One region of the Micromonospora sp. NBC_01405 genome, then DNA from elsewhere that is predicted to be linked to it. Evidence: riboswitches for the same ligand, from Rfam matches in the RefSeq annotation. Region 1 holds a riboswitch; the other holds the start of a gene.
The links. Region 1 has a riboswitch for S-adenosylmethionine ahead of thrC (threonine synthase). Riboswitches for the same ligand answer to the same signal wherever they lie in the genome.
Positions count from the first base shown of each region.

Region 1 (3,399 bases):
GCCGCAGGCCACGCCAGGGTCGATCGAGCAGGTCAGCCGAGCAGGCCGGCGTCCCGGGCGGCGCGCAGCGAGGGCCTGATCCGGTGGGTCGGGCCGACCTGGGCGGCGACGGCGTCGATGGTCTTCAGCCCCTCGCCGGTGTTGAACACCACAGTCTCCGCCGTCGGGTCGAGCCGGCCGGACTCGACCAGCTTGCGCAGCACGGCGACGGTCACCCCACCGGCCGTCTCGGCGAACACCCCGGTGGTCCGGGCCAGCAGCCGGATGCCGTCGCGGATCTCGTCGTCGTCGACGTACTCCATCCAGCCGCCGGTGCGCCGGACCGCCTCCAGGGCGTACAGGCCGGCGGCCGGATCGCCGATGTTGAGCGACTTGGCGATGCCGGTCGGCCGGACCGGGGTGATGATGTCGGTGTCGGCGTGCAGGGCGGCGGCGATCGGGTTGCAGCCGGCGGACTGGGCGCCGAAGACCTTCCAGCCGCCGGCCGGGGCCTCGACGAGGCCGATCTCGACCAGCTCGCTGAACGCCTTGTCGATCTTGGTGAGCAGCTCGCCGCTGGCCATCGGGATGACCACCTGGGCCGGGATGCGCCAGCCGAGCTGCTCGGCCACCTCGTACCCGAGGGTCTTGGAGCCCTCGGCGTAGTACGGGCGGACGTTGACGTTGACGAACGCCGTGTCCTCGAACTCGTCGGTCTCCACCAGCTCGCCGCAGAGCCGGTTCACGTCGTCGTACGAGCCGTCGACGGCGACCAGCTCGCCCCCGTAGACGGCGGTGGTGACCACCTTGCCCGCCTCCAGGTCGCTGGGGATGAACACGACCGAGGGGACCCCGGCGCGGGCCGCGTGCGCGGCGACCGAGTTGGCCAGGTTGCCGGTCGAGGCGCAGGCGAACCGGGTGAAACCGAGCGCCCGGGCGGCGGTGAGGGCCACCGAGACCACCCGGTCCTTGAACGAGTGGGTGGGGTTCGCGCTGTCGTCCTTGACCCAGAGCGGGGCGGTGATGCCCAGCTCGGCGGCGAGGTTGGGCGCGGCGACCAGCGGGGTCAGCCCCGGGTCGACGGTCACCCGGGTGGCCGGGTCCTGGCCGGCCGGGAGGAGGGCGGCGTACCGCCAGATGTTCTGCGGGCCGGCCTCGATCTGCTCGCGGGTCACCCGCGCCAGGGCGGCGGCGTCGTAGTCGACCTCAAGGGGGCCGAAGCACTCATAACAGGCGTGCTGCGCGGCGAGCGGGTAGCGCGCGGTGCAGGCCCGGCAGACCAGGGCGCGGGCGGGGCTGGCGGTGGTGTCGATGCCGGACGCGGCGAGGGTCGACGTCATGTCGAGAAGGTCCTCTCATCTTTCCCCGCATCGCACCCTGCGGCGGGGACGGAATTGGCACCTGTCCGCACCGCTCGTCGTCGAGCGCGCGGGTGGTTGCCGGGGCTTCGTCGGGCCGTATCCCTCTGCCCCTCTGGATGAGGTATTCAGTTGTGCGCACGAGTCTACGGCGGATCGCCGGCTCCGCCACCAAAGGTTCCAGCGTGTGGGCCGCTCCGGGGCATTGAATTGATCACACCGTCACCGTGGGAGTCGACGACACCACCACCCGCAACGTTGGCCTTGATCAATTCCAAGGGGGGCCTGCATGGGGGCTGGCCTGGGGTTTCTACGCTCACCGCGTGACGTACCCCCCGACGCCCGGCTTCCCCGGGCCGCCCCAGAAGTCCCGCGGGCTCAGCCGGACGACCCGCACCGTGATCATCGTGGTCGCCGTGGTGGCGCTGCTCTGCTGCGCCGGCGCGGTCGGCGGCGGCCTCTGGCTGTTCCGCACCGTGCAGGGCACCATCACGCCGGCCCGGGACGCCGCGACCGCATACCTGGACGACACGAAGGCGGGCAACTACCCGGCCGCGTACGCCCGGCTCTGCGAGCGACTGCGCAGCCGGCAGACCGAGGCGCAGTTCACCCGGGCCCGGCAGGCCGAGCCGCCCCTGGACGAGTACCGCGTCACCGACACCCAGGTGCATACCAGCAACGGCGACACCAGCGCCGAGGTGACCGTCAAGATCGCGGACCGGAACAGGGTCATCAGCCTGGTCAAGGAGGGTGACCAGTGGCGGGTGTGCGGGGGCTGATCGGGTGACCCCGGCCGGTCCTGCCCGTCGTCGGTCAGGCCGGCACGGCCGCCTTGCCCGGGACCGGGACCGCAGCGGCGGGTGGCGCGGAACCGCTACGGTGCGGGAAGCCCACCCCCCGAGAGAGGAACTGGCCGATGCGCCGGACCCTGCCCAGTCTCGCGATCCTCGCCCTGGCCTGCCTGTTGACCGCGAGTTGCGACCCTGGGGGGTCGGCCTCCTCGGCGGATACGACCACCGCTCCCGCCGTCGCCGATCCGGCCGCTCCGGCGGAGGACGACGGCCCGGAGCCGGCCCCGGCGACGACGGGCCCTGCCGCCCCGCCGGAGCCGACCGTCGCCGGCACCACCGCCGCGCCGCCGAAGCCCGCGCCGAAGAAGGTGCCCGCGCTGACCTGCAAGCAGCTCGCCGGCGCCCACGTCGGCAGCACCAAGGTCCCCTACCAGGGGTACGCCGACTACCTCCCGCTGGCCGAGGGCGTCTGGTCCGGTGAGGACGGCGACACGGTCACCCTCCAGAAGCCCTGCGGGATCGGCGACCTCGACGGCGACGGCGCGGCGGACGCGGTCGGCGCGGTCGCCCTCAAGAGCGGGGGCAGCGGCACCTTCTACACGCTGGTGGTGTGGCGCAACGCCGACGGTGAGCCGGTCTACCGGAGCCTGGCCGAACTGGACGACCGGACCCCGGTCGTCTCGATCACCGTGTCCGGCGGCCGGGCGAAGGTCGTCTGGCTGACCCGCTCCGCCGAGCGCGGCATGGCGGAGCTGGACATCCGACGCACCTCGTACTACCAGCTCTCCGGCAGCACGTTCACCGAGGTCAGCCACACCGACGCGCCGTACAAGCCATAGCGGCGGGGGTACGGCTCAAGCCGGTGGGTACGACTCAAGCCGGCACGGACCGCTTGCCCGGCACCGGGGCCACGACGGCGGGCTCCCGACGGCGACGGAGCAGGCTGTCCAACGCCCAGGTGCCGGGGCCGAGCACCGCGACGAGCACGAACGACCAGCAGAACAACGCCGCCAGCTCGCCGCCGTTGCGCAGCGGGAGCAGCCCGTCGGGCTGGTGCACCACGAAGTAGGCGTACGCCATCGAGCCCGAGGCGACCAGCGCGGCGGGCCGGGTGAACAGCCCGGCCAGCACCAGCACGCCGCAGGCTGCCTGGATCAGCGCCGCCCACCAGCCCGGCCACTCGCCGAACGGGACGGCCTGGCCGGCGCCCCGGGCACCGCCGAGCACGCCGAACAGCGACGACAGCCCGTGGCACAGGAAGAGCAGGCCGA
Region 1 is NZ_CP109532.1:3,377,241-3,380,639, reverse strand. It holds gene thrC (threonine synthase) at 33-1,319, opposite strand; SAM riboswitch class I at 1,332-1,463, opposite strand; gene OG559_RS14360 (hypothetical protein) at 1,661-2,116, shown strand; gene OG559_RS14355 (hypothetical protein) at 2,254-2,967, shown strand; gene OG559_RS14350 (DoxX family protein) at 3,002-3,399, opposite strand, start outside.

Region 2 (3,399 bases), 3.0 Mb from region 1:
GGTAACCGGCCTCGTCGGTGATGTGGCGGCGGCCGAGGTGGTAGCGCTGACCGGCGTGCTCGCCCGCCTCGGCGGCGGCGCCGAACCGGAGGCGGCCGAAGTAGGGCGGGGCATCCGGCTCCTCGGCGAGTTCCTTGGCGTGGGTCCGTAGCATCCGGCCGAGGGTCTCGGCGGTCCAGCGGTCGCCGGCCACGTCCGCGCCGGTAGCCACCCGGTGGCGGGCCGTGTCGCGCATCCGGGCGAGCGCGGCGCGGGTCGCGGCCAGGTGCGCCTGCTCCCGCGCGAGTTCCCGGTCGACCCCGTCGTCCATGGCAACCTCCGATGAGAATCATTAACCGGGTTAACATTCTAACCGCAGTCATGAAATTGACCTGGTATCGGCCGCTGGTAGCCTGGGTGGCGTGACCGGAGAGCAGGGCGTGACCGGAGAGCAGGGGCTGCGCGAACGCAAGCGGCAGCGCACCCACGACGCGATCTCGGCGGCGGCGATCTCGCTGTTCGTCGAACGAGGCTTCGACCGGGTGTCGGTCGCCGAGGTGGCCGCGGCCGCGGAGGTCTCCAAGCCGACGCTGTTCAAGTACTTCTCCACGAAGGAGGACCTGGTCCTGCACCGGATCGCCGACCACCGGGGCGAGTCGGCCCGGGTGGTGCGCGGCCGACGCCCGGGCGAGGCGCCGCTCGCCGCGCTGCGCCGGCACTTCCTCGACGGGCTGGACCGCCACGACCCGGTCACCGGGCTCAACGACGACCCCCGGGTGTTGGCGTACCACGGGATGGTCTTCTCGACCCCGAGCCTCGCCGCCCGGGTGGCCGGGCACGCCGCCGCCGAGGAGGCGGCGCTGGCCGACGCCCTCGACGACGCCGCCGGCACGCGCCGCGACGAACGGGGGCGGCCGGAGCCCGGGGCTCGGCCCGACGGGCTGACCGGCCGGCTCGCGGCGGCACAGATCGTCGCGGCGCAGCGGGTACTGGCGCGGGACAACTGGCGTCGTCTCACCGAGGGGTGCACCGCCGCGCGGGCGCACCCGGAGGCGGTCGCCGCCGCCGACCACGCCTTCACGCTGCTCGACGCCGGCCTGGCCCCGTACCGGGACTGAACCTCGGCGGCGGTCGTGCGGCGAGGGGCGACGTCCGACGGGTCGGCCGGGGTGAGCGTTGTCATAACGACTGGACGCCCGGCCCGGTGCCGTTGCTAGGCTTTCCACCAGGTCATGAGCGCCAGCGTCAAGCCCCGGCTCGCTGGCCGGCAACCCTCCTCCGCGGTGGGGTGCCCCGGGTGAAGACCAGGCACCGGAGTGTCACCGGTGCAAGCGTGGCCTGGTCCCCAGGTCAACACCGACCTTGGAGAACCATGTCTGCTCGTCCTTGCGCCCCGACTGCCGCCGGCTCGGCACCGGCCGCGTCACCATCCCGTCCCGCGCTGGTCAGGCGCCGGCACGTGGATCTGATGCGGGTGTGCAGCGACGGCTGTCGCCGTCACGCGGCGCGCTGAGCGCCTCCCCTCTTCCGTAGTAGCCCCCTTCCGCGGCCGCCCGTCGGCGTGCCGCGTCCGGCGGCGTGCTGTCCGCGCGCCGCCCTCATCCCAGGAGACACCTGTGCGATTCCTCCCTGCCCTGACCAGGTTCGCCGCGCTGGGCGTCGCGGCCGTCGTCGGCGCTGCCACCCTCACCGCCTGCGGCGACGACACCTCGGCCGCCGCCGACAACCCGTACGGCCTGGTCCAGCCCGGCGTGCTGCGGGCCGGCACCCTCACCGACGCGCCGCCGAACGTGTACCTGAAGGACGGAAAGTTCACCGGCTTCGACAACGACCTGCTCACTGCGGTCGCGGACAAGATCGGCCTGAGGGTGGAGTTCGTCGGCACCGACTTCTCCGCGCTGCTGTCGCAGGTCAACAACCGCAAGTTCGACGTGGGCAGCTCCTCGATCACCATCACCGAGGCGCGGAAGAAGACCGTCGACTTCGGCAACGGCTACGACTTCGGCTACTTCGGACTGGACGTCCCGGCCGGATCCCCGATCACCGGGTTCGACCAGCTCGACGGCAAGCGGGTGGTGGTCGTGCAGGGCACCGTGCAGGACGACTACGCCACCGGCCAGAAGCTGGACCCGGTGCGGGTGCCGGACTACAACGGAGCGCTCAACCAGCTCAGGGCCGGCACCGCCGACGCCTGGATCGCCCCGGCCGAGATCGGCGAGAAGTCCGCCGCCGACAGCGGCGGGAAGATCACGGTGGCCGCGAAGCAGCTCAGCCCCACCCCGACCGCGTACGCGGTGGCCAAGGGCAACGACGCGCTGCGCGGGGCACTGGACAAGGGCCTCGACGAGGTCATCGCCGACGGCACGTGGAGCCGGTTGCAGGAGCAGTACTACCCGGGCCGGCCGGTCCCGGCGGACTTCAGGCCGGGCAGCGGCTCGGCGCCGGGGCCGGGGCCGGGCGCGTCGGCGGCCCCGTCCGGGTCTGCCGCGCCGTCGGCGTCGGCGTCGTCCTGAGTACGCGGGCGTGACGGCACGGGCGACGACGAGCCGACGGTACGGATGACCAGCGAGCGGGGCGGACGGGAAGACGACTGATGGATCCACTGAGCACCCTGTGGGAGACCTTCTTCGACTGGGACTCCATGCGTGCGGCGCTGCCCGAGATGCTGACCGTCGGGCTGCCCAACACGCTGATCCTGGCGATCTCGGCCGCCCTGCTCGGCTCGCTGCTGGGCATGCTGCTGGCGGTCGCGGGCATCTCGCGTACCCGGTGGTTGCGCTGGCCGGCGCGGGTGTACACGGACGTCTTCCGCGGCCTGCCGGCGGCGGCGACGATCCTGCTCATCGGCGTCGGCCTGGCGCCGCTGGGCATGCAGGTGTGGGGACCGAACCCGTACCCGCTGGGCATCCTGGCGCTGTCACTGATCGCGGCGGCGTACATCGGGGAGATCTTCCGGGCTGGTATCCAGAGCGTGGAGGCCGCCCAGCTGGAGGGGGCCCGGGCGCTGGGGTTCTCCTGGGGCGAGGCGATGCGGCTGGTGATCATCCCGCAGGGGGTCCGCCGGGTGCTGCCGGCCTGGGTGAACCAGCTCATCGCCCTGATCAAGGACTCCAGCCTCGTCTACTTCCTCGGCCTGGTGGCCAGCCAGCGGGAGCTGTTCCGGATCGGGCAGGACCACGCGGCGACCACCGGCAACGAGTCGGCGCTGCTGCTGGCGGGCCTGTTCTACCTGACGCTGACCGTGCCGCTGACCCACGCGGTGAACTGGATCGACCGGCGGCTGCGGCAGGGCCGGCCGGCCACGGCGGCCGAGGACGACGACGCGCTGGCGCTCGCCGGGCGAAACGCGCTGCCCGGCGACGCCGCCACCCGCGCGAACACGGGAAAGGACGAGCGATGAGCACCTCGACCGGCACGACG
Region 2 is NZ_CP109532.1:6,352,363-6,355,761, reverse strand. It holds gene OG559_RS27365 (HelD family protein) at 1-310, opposite strand, end outside; gene OG559_RS27360 (TetR/AcrR family transcriptional regulator) at 402-1,097, shown strand; SAM riboswitch class IV at 1,208-1,319, shown strand; gene OG559_RS27355 (ABC transporter substrate-binding protein) at 1,596-2,492, shown strand; gene OG559_RS27350 (amino acid ABC transporter permease) at 2,573-3,379, shown strand; gene OG559_RS27345 (amino acid ABC transporter ATP-binding protein) at 3,376-3,399, shown strand, end outside.
Region 2: another riboswitch for S-adenosylmethionine. It lies ahead of OG559_RS27355 (ABC transporter substrate-binding protein); the one in region 1 lies ahead of thrC (threonine synthase).